Regions from separate parts of the Sodalis sp. RH22 genome, predicted to be linked through region 1. Evidence: predicted binding sites of a transcription regulator. Region 1 holds the regulator's gene; each other region holds the start of a gene.

Region 1 (3,134 bases):
TACGCTTTTTGTGTTGCTTTTTACCCAGTTGTTTTTGAACCTGGCACATGCCGCGCCGAGCGCCGGCGTCAATGCCGATCAGCGCAAATCCCAGGCAGCGGCGGCAAAAACCGGCGACCGGCGCAAACGCAAACCGGTAAAAATAGCCAAGAAAAGCAAACCTGTCGCCAGCGCGCCCGCCGTCAGTGAAAAAGCCAGCATTAAAAAATCGCCGGAACCGGCGCATGAAAAAGCCGGCGTGAAACGGCCTTTGGAACCCGCGGTGGCGAAAACCGGCGCGAAGAAAAGCAAAACCTCCCCTCTTGCCAAGGCATCAAAAACCACGGCGACGAAAAAAATAGCCTCCTTCACTCCGCCGAAAAAAGGCTATAAAAAAGGTTACGGCCGGCACCGGATGATAAAAGATCAGGCGGCGGTAGAACTGGTGGCCAACGATCAGCCGATAAAGATGAGCGAGAGCCATAAGAAACGCTACCAGACCGCCAAGCTTACCGCCATGAATAAACTCCTCTCCCAAATGGGCAAGCCTTACCGTTGGGGCGGCATGTCGCCTAATACCGGCTTTGACTGCAGCGGCCTGATTTATTATGCCTACAAGGATGTGGTACGCATCCATATGCCGCGCACAGCCAACGAAATGTACCACCTGCGCGACGCAGCGCCGGTTAAGAAAGACGAGCTGGAAAGCGGCGACCTGGTCTTTTTCCATATTTCCAATCGCGGCGCGGCGGATCACGTCGGCGTCTATCTTGGCAATGGTCGCTTTATCCAGTCGCCCCGCACCGGCAGCGATATCCGTATCAGCTATCTGAGTGAGGATTATTGGCAGGATCATTACGTGGGCGCCCGCCGGGTGGTCACGCCGAAAAATATCCGCTGAAGGCGCGCCGGAAAAAAAAGAGGAGCCAAGGCTCCTCTTTTTTATATCTGAACCGAGAGGGTGTCAGTTCATGACGGCGGTAAAGCTGAAGACAATAATCACCAGCAGCGAGAACACCGTGGTCAGTAACGACATTTTTAAATCGCTGTCCATTCTATCTCCTTAACGTAAACCAGGGCGCCGGCCTTATCCACCGGCCCGCAGAGCAGTTATCGTCAGTTTGCCATAACAGCGATGAAAAAGCTTGCTCCCAACCTGTAGCCGCCACATTTAACACTTTCACTTTGGCGCGGGATGAACGAAAATTAACGGTTAATTCCACAGCGTCGGAAAGTGCTTGCGCCTTCGACAGACATTATTCCAGCCAGGGCGTACGGGAGTATCAAAGGCATGGCAACCATTAAAGATGTGGCAAAACGCGCTAATGTATCGACAACCACCGTTTCGCATGTGATCAATAAAACCCGTTTTGTTGCGCAAGACACTCAAATTGCCGTGCTGGACGCCATTAAACAACTGCATTATTCACCCAGCGCCGTGGCGCGCAGCCTGAAGGTCAATCGCACCAAGTCCATCGGCCTGCTCGCCAGCACCAGCGAGGCGCCCTATTTCGCCGAAATTATCGAGGCGATTGAGCACCATTGCTTTGCTCGCGGTTATACCCTGATATTGTGCAATTCGCACAATGATCTCGAAAAACAGCGCGCCTATCTGGCGATGCTGGCGCAAAAGCGCGTCGACGGCCTGCTGGTGATGTGCGCCGAGTATCCCGAAACGCTGCTGGATATGCTTGAGGAATATCAGCATATCCCCATGGTGGTCATGGATTGGGGTGAGGCCCGCCGTGATTTTACCGACACCATTATCGATAACGCCTTTGCCGGCGGTTATATGGCGACGCAATATTTGCTTAAACGCGGCCATCGCGCCATCGGCGCCATTCCCGGACAGCTGGCGCGCAACACCGGCGGCGGCCGCCACCGCGGCTATCTGCATGCCATGGCGGAGGCCGGCATCCCGTTAAACGACCGCTGGATTGTGCAAGGCAATTTCGAGCCTGAATCCGGCTACCTGGCGATGAAACAAATCCTGGCGCAAACGCCGCGTCCCACCGCGGTCTTCTGCGGCGGCGACATTATGGCCATGGGCGCACTGTGCGCCATTAATGAAATGGGCCTGAGCGTACCTGAGGATATTTCTATCATCGGCTACGACAACGTGCGCAATTCGTGCTTTTTCAGCCCGGCGCTGACCACCATCCATCAGCCTAAAGAGGATTTGGGCGAGGCGGCGCTTACCATGCTGCTCGATAGGATTACCAGCAAACGCGAGAACGCCAAAACCATCGAAGTCCATCCGTCGCTGATTGAACGCCGTTCGGTCGCAGACGGTCCCTTCCCCGCTTAAGGCCACGCGCCAGGCCCGGGCAACGGGCTGGCGCCTCCAGGGTCTGTTGCTATGTAAAGCGCCGTCCGCCTCGGACACAAGATTTTTCATATAATGATCTCTGTGCAAAGAGTTATTGTTTCAGCGAGAAATCATTAAGTTATAATGGGAAATACATTAGCGCGTTAGCTATTGTCTAAATTAAAATGCAGGCTTATACTCAATATCGTTAACAATTATAACGAGTTGTCTAATAAATTTGTATAAAAGTATGTCGTGTTTTCCAACATGACATCACCCTTTTATAAAGCGCCCGGCTAAGTCGCAGTCTAAGGTTTACTTTATATTCCTCTGTTGATGGTGATACTTCAGACACCACGGATAACCGTGGATTCTTATAAAGCCCGCAGGCATGGTGAGTGCTTTTCCTGACGGGGCACTGCAGAAGAAAGGTGATGGAGAAGCTATGAGTTCCTCGTGCGTTGAAGACCTGAGCTTTCATGATAATGATTGGTACCGTATCGTCCATGAATTGCTCTCTGAAGCCGGTATTGAACTCAATGGTTCAAGACCATTTGATATCCGAATCAAGAATCCGGGATTTTTTAAGCGCGTATTGCAGGATGGATCTTTGGGATTGGGCGAGAGTTACATGGATGGCTGGTGGGAGTGTGAGCGGCTGGACATTTTTTTCCAGCGTGTTCTCAGGGCGGGTCTGGAGAATAAACTTCCGCATCATTTAAAAGATACCTTACGCATTGCCGCCGCCCGGCTGATGAACCTCCAGTCGCGCAAGCGGGCCTGGATCGTGGGCAAAGAACATTACGATTTGGGTAACGATCTGTTTGAAAAGATGCTCGATCCCTAT
Region 2 (3,134 bases), 1.6 Mb from region 1:
GGTAATGCCCAGGCTATCGGCGGTGGCGCGGGTCAACATCATCAGGCCGCGCACGCCGGTGGGGGAGACGGCCTGGGGATTCCAATGGGATTCCTGATAGGAGATGGCCGCCAGCAGTTTCCAGTCGATTTCCTTGGCATATTGCTGGAACAGCCCTTGCAGCGTCGGCAGCGTGGCGTCGATGGAGGTCAAAAAGGTCTTGGTGTCCACGTAATCAAAACTGCCCACGTGGCCGAGATATTTTTCCTCCAGCCGCGCCATGGTGCCGTCCGCTTCCTGGCCGCTGAAAAAATCCAGCAGGGCGGCGGAAAGGTTGTCGCTATTGCGCCGCGGCAGATACCAGGTGACCGGCTCCTCGTCGCTGACGTCGAAGGCCACGGCCAGCTGCGGATGCACCCGTTGCAGCAGGCCGACGGTCGCCGAATCCACCAGCGTATAGTCGAGCTTGCCTTCGGCCACCTGCTCCAGCAGCGCCTTGCTGCTGAGATCGGAGGACACCTCCCATTGCAATTGCGGATATTTTGTTTCCTTCAGGCCGCGCAGCAGCGAGATATGCGCCGACCCGGAGGAGACGGCCAGCCGGCCCTGCAGGGCGCCGAGGTTTTTCGGCCGCGGCTGGCCCAGGCGGTACACCAGTTGCTGGGAAACGTAATAATAGGCGGGGCCGGTGGTAAAACGCTGCAGGCGGTCGTTATTGTAGAGCAATCCGGCGGCGAGCAGATCGGCATCGTCGTTGTCCAGATCGTCGAACAGTTCATTGAGGGTATGGCGCTGGCGGATGACCAGCCTGACCCCCAGATAATCGGCGAAACGCTTCGCCAGTTCGTAATCGAAACCGGTTTGCTGGTTGTTGGCGGTATAAAAGCTCAGCGGAGCGTCGATGGTGCTGACGCGCAGCGTTCCCCTGGCTTTTATCTGGCTGAGTTTATCGTCCTGCATGCTGTGCCAGGGGACGTTTAACCACAATGCCCAGGTCAGCATGACGGCGATAACGCCGGTCACGACATAATTTAATTTAAAACGCTTCAAATAGTTATCTCTCGCCGGGGCGATTTTATCGCGGTCTGTGATCGCGGTGTTATTATCTTTTTTTCCCTGGGGTCGGAGCATTTTGCTTAACAAAACGCCAAGGTGCAAATTTATTGCATTCCCGCCGCGGGGACGTTTTAACAAGAAGAATCGCAACAATAACCGCGCAAACGGTTTCGTCCGCCGCCGGGATTCTCTATAATGGCGCGCGTTTCCCCCCTGAAGCTGCGCTAAAGATGCGCCCCATGGCAAGCCGTACCCGAGCACCTTTGGTCGCCGGTTCAAAGACGAGAGATCTTTTATTATGGAAATACTGCGTGGTTCGCCCGCTCTGTCGGCATTTCGTATCAACAAGCTATTGTCCCGCTGCCAGGATGCCCGGCTTCCGGTCAGCGATGTCTATGCTGAATATGTCCACTTTGCCGACCTGAGCGCGCCGCTTTCCGCCGACGAGCTTGCCCGGCTCCAACGGCTGCTGAAGTATGGCCCCTCTCTCGCCGAACATGCGCCCCAGGGCCGGCTGCTGCTGGTTACGCCGCGTCCCGGCACATTATCCCCCTGGTCGTCGAAGGCCACCGATATCGCCCATAACTGCGGCCTGGCGCAGGTTAAGCGCCTGGAACGCGGGCTGGCGTTTTATTTCCAGGGCGCGTCGATGACCGGTGACCAGTGGCGGCAACTGGGGACGTTGCTGCATGACCGGATGATGGAAACCGTCTTCAGCGAGCTGGAGCAGGCCCAGGCGCTGTTTGCCCATCACGAGCCCGCGCCGGTGCGCACCGTGGCTATGCTCGCGGACGGCCGCGACGCCCTGGAGCAGGCCAACCAGACGCTGGGGCTGGCGCTGGCGCCGGATGAAATCGACTACCTGCTCGAGGCGTTTACCCGCCTGGGCCGCGATCCTACCGACGTTGAGCTGTATATGTTCGCCCAGGCCAACTCCGAGCATTGTCGCCATAAAATCTTCAACGCCGACTGGATTATCGACGGCCAGGAACAGCCGAAGTCGCTGTTTAAAATGATCAAGAACACCTTTGAACAGACGCCGGAGTTTGTCCTGTCCGCCTATAAGGACAATGCCGCGGTCATGGAGGGACCGGCGGTGGGACGTTTCTTCGCCGCACCCGGCAGCGCCCGTTACGATTATCACCAGGAAGCGGCGCATATCCTGATGAAGGTGGAAACCCATAATCATCCCACGGCTATTTCACCCTGGCCCGGCGCCGCCACCGGCTCCGGCGGCGAGATACGCGATGAGGGCGCCACCGGCCGCGGGTCCAAGCCCAAGGCCGGCCTGGTGGGCTTTTCCGTCTCCAACCTGCGCATTCCCGGTTTCGGCCAGCCGTGGGAAGAGGATTTCGGCAAGCCGGATCGCATTGTCAGCGCGCTGGATATCATGACCGACGGTCCGCTGGGCGGCGCGGCGTTTAACAATGAGTTCGGCCGTCCCGCGCTGACCGGGTATTTCCGCACTTATGAGGAGCGGGTCGACAGCCATAACGGCGTTGAGCTGCGCGGCTACCATAAGCCCATTATGCTGGCGGGCGGCCTCGGCAATATTCGCGACGGCCATGTGCAGAAAGGAGAGATCACCCCCGGCGCCAAGCTTATCGTGCTGGGCGGCCCGGCGATGAATATCGGTCTCGGCGGCGGCGCGGCGTCCTCGATGGCGTCCGGCCAGTCGGACGCCGATCTCGACTTCGCCTCGGTGCAGCGCGACAACCCGGAAATGGAGCGCCGCTGCCAGGAGGTGATCGACCGCTGCTGGCAGATGGGCGACGACAATCCTATTTTGTTTATCCATGACGTCGGCGCCGGCGGGCTGTCCAACGCCATGCCGGAGCTGGTCAGCGACGGCAATCGCGGCGGGCGTTTCCAGCTGCGGGATATTCCCAACGACGAGCCCGGCATGAGCCCGCTGGAAGTCTGGTGCAATGAATCGCAGGAACGTTATGTGATGGCGGTGGCGCCTGAACAGCTGGCGGCCTTCGAGGCCATCTGCCGCCGCGAGCGCGCGCCCTTCGCGGTGATTGGCGAGGCGACGGAAGAACTGCATCTCAGCCTGGACGACAGCCATTTCAACAACCGTCCCATCGATCTGCCGC
Region 3 (3,134 bases), 1.6 Mb from region 1:
GCTGGCCAGCTGTTTTCACATCTCAGCGCGGCCCTGGAACGCTGTCATTTTCACGTGGGCATCGACAACAGCCTGCAAATGGAGGTGGAGGAGAAATACCCGCGGCTGCTGCGCACCGCCAAGACGGCGGTTATGCCGTTTGAGGCCGCCTATCGCATTCGTTTTTCACGCGAAGAGATGGGATTGATTGCGGTCATTTTTGGCGCCTGGCTGATGCAGGACAATGATTTGCAGGAAAAACAGGTGGTGATCCTGACCAAAAGCGGCGGCGAGCAGGAGAAGTTGCTGGAGCTGCAGATTCGCGAGTTAACCCTGCTGCCCCTGAATATTAAATTCCAGGCGCTGGCGGAATTCCAGGCGCAAGGCGCGCCGAAAAACACCGTTCTGGTGGTGACCTCGTTCGCCATGCCGCTGCCGCTGTTTTCCCCGCCGTTGATGCTGGTGCGCCTGCCGCTGGCGCAAAGCCAGCAAGAGCGCATCCGCCAGCTTTTGGAAACCCCGGGCACGGCCGGCAACTGCTGAGACAGATTCACACCGAACGCAAAGCAGACGCGTTAAAGGGAATGCGTGCCGATGGGGGGCCGAATCGGGCGTGGTTTTCACGCCCGCCCGGGCGCCCCATGGCACGATAGGCCCGCCAACACGATATTCAAACCAGACGTATCAACGTGAGCGCGGGCCTGGGGGGCTATCAGGCATAAACCGGATAGCGCGCGCAGATATCCAGCACTTTCTTTTTAGTGCGCTCGATAACCGCTTCGTCATGGATGCTGTCCAGAATATCGCAAATCCAGCCGGCCAGCTCGCGCACCTCCTGCTCGCCGAAACCGCGCCGGGTGACCGCCGGCGTGCCGATACGGATACCGGAGGTGACAAACGGACTTTTAGGATCGTTTGGCACGGCGTTCTTGTTCACGGTGATATTCGCCCGTCCGAGCGCGGCATCGGCTTCTTTACCGGTCAGGTTTTTGTCCACCAGGTCCAGCAGGAACAGATGGTTATCGGTACCGCCGGAAACAATGTTGTAGCCGCGTTCCAGGAACACCGCCACCATGGCCTTGGCGTTCTTCGCCACCTGCTGCTGGTAAATACGGAACGCCGGCTCCATCGCTTCTTTCAGCGCCACCGCCTTGCCGGCGATCACATGCATCAACGGCCCGCCCTGCCCGCCCGGGAAAACGGCGGAATTGAGCTTCTTATACAGTTCTTCGCTGCCGCCCTTGGCCAGGATCAGGCCGCCGCGCGGACCGGCCAGGGTTTTATGGGTCGTGGTGGTCACCACATGCGCGTGAGGCACCGGGTTCGGATAGACATCGGCGGCGACCAGGCCGGCCACATGGGCCATGTCGACAAACAGGTAAGCGCCCACTTTATCGGCGATTTCACGCATCTTAGCCCAATCGACAATACCGGAATAGGCGGAAAAACCGCCGATAATCATCTTCGGCTTATGCGTTTCGGCCAATTGCGCCAGCTCCGCGTAATCGATATGGCCGCTCTCATCAATGCCGTAAGGAATGATGTTATACAGTTTGCCGGAAAAGTTAACCGGCGAACCATGGGTCAGGTGACCGCCGTGGGCCAGGTTCATGCCCAGCACCGTATCGCCGGGCTGCAACAGCGCGGTATAGACGGCAAAGTTGGCCTGCGAGCCGGAATGCGGCTGCACGTTGGCATAATCGGCGCCGAACAGCTCCTTGGCGCGATCGATGGCCAACTGCTCGACGATATCGACAAATTCGCAGCCGCCGTAATAACGCTTGCCCGGATAACCTTCGGCATATTTATTGGTCAACTGGGAGCCTTGAGCCTGCATGACGCGCGGACTGGTGTAGTTTTCCGAGGCAATCAGTTCAATGTGCTCTTCCTGGCGCACCACTTCCTGCTCCATTGCCTGCCATAATTCGGCATCATAATCTGCAATGTTCATATCACGCTTTAACATCCGCTTCTCCTGGCTCAGCTGGCATCGCTGTGGGGTGAAAAAAAAGATTGTAAGAATCCGTTGACGCTATGGCGATAGTGTAAACTTTTTTGCCCCTGCTCCGATAGGGCCCGCGCTGGTTTTTAAGCAAACGATTCCGTCGCCGCGCGCCCATAAGGGCGGGCACGCGCGGGTCGCAAGGGGATTGGGATTTTTTTTCATGCCGGCGGGGAATTTTTTCATGACCACGGGACTCCCCGCCCAGCGGTATATGCCGCGGGCGCGGGAATAACGGCGGGCGTCAGATCGCTTCTTCGTCCTGCTCGCCGGTGCGGATACGCACAACGCGCGCAACGTCGAAAACAAAGATTTTACCGTCGCCGATTTTACCGGTCTGGGCGGTATGCATGATGGTATCGACGCAGCTGTCGACGATATCATCGGCCACCACCAGCTCGATTTTTACCTTGGGCAAAAAATCCACCATATATTCCGCGCCGCGATAAAGCTCGGTATGGCCTTTCTGGCGCCCGAAACCTTTCACCTCGGTGACGGTCATGCCGGTGATGCCGACTTCCGCCAACGCCTCGCGCACATCGTCCAGTTTGAACGGTTTGATAATTGCATCGATTTTTTTCATCGTAAAACCTTTTTCAGGCAGCCCGGCGACGCCGGCCGCGCAGCATGGATAAAAAGAGAGCCAACTTAGGCTTTAAAGTCGTTAGCGTCCAGCTCGTGACGAGACAAAAGCTTATAAAATTCAGTGCGGTTACGTCCGGCCATACGCGCCGCCTGAGTAACGTTACCTTTGGTGATCTGCAATAATTTACGCAGATAATGTAATTCAAATTGCAATCTGGCCTCAACAAACGTCGGCAAGACGGTATTTTCCCCCTCCAGCGCCTGCTCCACCAGCGCTTCGCTGATGACCGGGGCCGACGTCAGGGCCACACACTGTTCTATCACGTTAACCAGCTGACGTACATTGCCAGGCCAACTGGCCGCCATCAGCCGTTTCATGGCATCGGTGGAAAAGCTGCGTACAAACGGCTTATGGCGCAGCGCCGCCGCCCGCAGCAAATGATTGGCCAGCACCGGGATATCCTCGGCACGCTCATGCAGCGCCGGCAATTTCAGGCTGACCACATTCAGGCGGTAATACAAATCTTCGCGAAACCCGCCTGCGGCCATCACCTTGGGCAGATCGCGG
Region 4 (3,134 bases), 1.8 Mb from region 1:
GCCAGCGCCTCTTCCATATTGTGGGCAAAACCGGAGCGCGCGGTCTCAAGACCGATTTTTTTCATCGCCTTATCAAAACGCTGCCGGTCTTCCGCTTTGTCGATGGCATCGGCGGTGGCGCCAATCATGGTGACGCCGAACTCCGCCAGAACGCCTTCGCGCTCCAGGTCCAGCGCGCAGTTCAGCGCGGTTTGCCCGCCCATGGTCGGCAGGATGGCGTCGGGGCGTTCTTTTTCGATGATTTTACGCACCACTTCCCAATGGATAGGCTCGATATAAGTGGCATCCGCCATATCGGGATCGGTCATGATGGTGGCCGGGTTGGAGTTCACCAGCACCACGCGGTAGCCTTCCTCACGCAGGGCCTTGCACGCCTGCGCGCCGGAGTAATCGAACTCGCACGCCTGGCCGATGACAATCGGGCCGGCGCCCAGAATCAGGATACTGGATATATCTGTACGTTTTGGCATGGTCTTGCTCCTGATTATTTTGCCTGGGAACGGTAAGTCTTGATCAACTCGATAAAATGGTCGAACAGCGGCGCGGCGTCATGCGGGCCGGGGCTGGCTTCCGGATGCCCCTGGAAACAGAACGCCGGCTTATCCGTGCGGTGCAATCCCTGTAACGAACCGTCGAACAGCGAGGTATGCGTTACGCGCAGATTCGCCGGCAGCGTGGTTTCATCCACCGCAAAACCGTGGTTCTGGGCGGTAATCATGACCCGGTTGGCGTCAATATCCTTTACCGGGTGGTTGCCGCCGTGGTGGCCGAACTTCATTTTGACGGTCTTGGCGCCGCTGGCCAGGGCCAGCAGTTGGTGGCCGAGACAGATGCCGAAGATCGGCGTCTCGGTCTCGAGAAAGGTTTTGATGGCGGCGATGGCGTAATCGCAGGGTTCGGGATCGCCCGGGCCGTTGGCGAGGAAGATGCCGTCGGGATCCATCGCCAGGACGACGTCGGCCGGCGTCTGCGCCGGCACCACCGTCAGGCGGCAGCCGCGATCCACCAGCATACGCATGATATTGCGTTTGATGCCGAAATCGTACGCCACCACATGGTAGGGCAGCGCGTCCGGCGCGGCCGGCGCAGGCAGGCCGGCATGCAATGCCCAACTGCCCTGGGTCCAGCTGTATTGCTCGGCGGTGCTGACTTCCCTGGCCAGATCCATGCCCTTCAGTCCCGGGAATTCGCGCGCTTTTTGCAAGGCCAGCGCCGCGTCAGGCGCGTCGCCGGCGATAATGCAGCCGTTCTGGGCGCCTTTTTCGCGCAATAGGCGGGTAAGTTTGCGGGTATCGATATCGGCGATACCGACGATATTATTTTGCTTGAGGTAGTCCGACAGGGAACCGGTACTGCGAAAATTACTGGCGATAAGCGGCAAATCGCGTATGACCAACCCTTGGGCCTGGATGCGGGACGATTCTTCATCTGCTTCGTTGGTGCCGACATTGCCGATATGGGGATAAGTGAGAGTAACGATTTGGCGGGAATAGGAAGGATCGGTGAGGATTTCTTGATAGCCGGTCATCGATGTATTGAAGACCACTTCCCCCACTGCCGTTCCCGCTGCCCCAATGGCCCGACCGTGGAATTGGGTTCCGTCTTCCAGAACCAACAGCGCTGACTTTATCAAAACACCCTCCAAGGAATATTCAGTCATTGTATTTGCATATTAATTCAGATTTAACGATCTTAATCAATGCAAAAAACACCTTCAAGGTAGATTTTCGGCAAATTGGGCGCATTTTAATGATGAGCTGGTCATTTGTCCACCCCGGGCTGATGTTTTTTACTAAATAATGGCAATTAAGCCGGTTACACACCTTGAAACCGCTAAAAAGCACTCATTTAGGGCATGAGTAACCGGTTGCGTGGACAGAAATTTGTTAAAAGGAACCGGCGCAGGCGCGAAAGCGCAATAATCAGCCCAGAATGGCAATCACCAAGAAAAATAACCGCTGAAAGCCAAACTTAAAGCCATTTGGCCTTCCATTTCCATTGAAAGCGATTTTTTTAGAGATAATTCCAATAAAATAAAATTATCTCTATTTAATCAGAGTGATAAAATGGCAGACTTCAGGTGGCGGTAAAAAATAGAGTTATAAACTTGCCAGATCCAGCACATCCGCCATGGTATAAAGGCCCGCTTTCTGCGCTTTCAGCCATATTGCCGCCCTGACCGCGCCATTGGCAAAGGTCATGCGGCTGGAAGCCTTATGGGTAATCTCAATACGTTCGCCGTTATCGGCAAACATCGCGGTATGTTCGCCGACAATGTCCCCGGCGCGTATGGCGGCGAAGCCGATGGAATGGGGCACACGCTCGCCGGTATGGCCCTCGCGACTGTATACGGCGCAGTCCTTGAGGTTGCGGCCCAGCGCCCCGGCGATGGTTTCCCCCATGGCAAGCGCGGTGCCAGAAGGCGCGTCCACCTTGTGACGGTGGTGCGCCTCGATGATCTCGATGTCGCAATAGTCGCCCATCACCCTGGCGGCCTTATCCAGTAATTTCAGCATAACGTTGACCCCCACGCTGAAATTAGCGGCAAAGACAATGCCGATCTGCCCGGCGGCTTGCCCGATTCGCGCCTTCTGCCCCTCGTCAAAACCGGTAGTGCCGATAATCATGCCTTTGCCATGCAGCCGACAAAATTCCATATGCGTCAGGGTGCCTTCCGGCCGGGTAAAATCGATAAAGATATCAAAGTCATCTTTAATGGCTTCCAGGCTGTCGCCGACCCTTATCCCCAACGCGCCCTGCCCGGCCAACTCCCCCGCGTCCGCGCCAATCAGGCTTGAGCCGGCGCGCTCGAGCGCCGCCCCCAGGCACGCCTGTTCCGATTGCATTACCGCCTGGATCAGTTGGCGGCCCATACGGCCGCCCGCACCGGCGATGGCGATGCGAACTGGTGTTACGCTCATAGACACTCTCTGTTGGTTGGCATGATAAAATCAGTTTAGGGTAACCGCCGTCCCGGATTGCCGCCAGCGGATTTCCCCTGGAATTAGCATTATATGTCAGAAGCCGGCTTTCATCAGTCACGGCAATGGACCGGGCCGGGTGCGGCCGCAGCGCGGGAGAAATGAATGTTTATTCATCTCCGGGCCGGTGCCGGGCGCGGATGATCCGGCGCG

Evidence for each region. The regulator PurR, encoded in region 1, represses purine synthesis genes. The targets are predictions, from matches to a motif close to CANGCAAACGTTTGCNTG.
Region 2: a site for PurR is predicted at 1,193-1,210, ahead of purL (phosphoribosylformylglycinamidine synthase). Genes of this name have one in related genera too.
Region 3: a site for PurR is predicted at 2,069-2,086, ahead of glyA (serine hydroxymethyltransferase). Genes of this name have one in related genera too.
Region 4: a site for PurR is predicted at 1,857-1,874, ahead of carA (glutamine-hydrolyzing carbamoyl-phosphate synthase small subunit). Genes of this name have one in related genera too.

The regions. Positions count from the first base shown of each region.
Region 1 covers NZ_CP178731.1:1,102,392-1,105,525, reverse strand. Annotated here, with positions in the region: gene ACL2XN_RS05045 (NlpC/P60 family protein) at 1-880, shown strand, start outside; gene ACL2XN_RS05040 (YnhF family membrane protein) at 944-1,033, opposite strand; gene purR (HTH-type transcriptional repressor PurR) at 1,271-2,287, shown strand; gene cfa (cyclopropane fatty acyl phospholipid synthase) at 2,733-3,134, shown strand, end outside.
Region 2 covers NZ_CP178731.1:5,343,733-5,346,866, forward strand. Annotated here, with positions in the region: gene mltF (membrane-bound lytic murein transglycosylase MltF) at 1-1,110, opposite strand, end outside; gene purL (phosphoribosylformylglycinamidine synthase) at 1,334-3,134, shown strand, end outside.
Region 3 covers NZ_CP178731.1:5,352,659-5,355,792, reverse strand. Annotated here, with positions in the region: gene csiE (stationary phase inducible protein CsiE) at 1-522, shown strand, start outside; gene glyA (serine hydroxymethyltransferase) at 692-1,945, opposite strand; gene glnB (nitrogen regulatory protein P-II) at 2,226-2,564, opposite strand; gene glrR (two-component system response regulator GlrR) at 2,630-3,134, opposite strand, start outside.
Region 4 covers NZ_CP178731.1:2,884,209-2,887,342, forward strand. Annotated here, with positions in the region: gene carB (carbamoyl-phosphate synthase large subunit) at 1-470, opposite strand, end outside; gene carA (glutamine-hydrolyzing carbamoyl-phosphate synthase small subunit) at 485-1,633, opposite strand; gene dapB (4-hydroxy-tetrahydrodipicolinate reductase) at 2,100-2,921, opposite strand.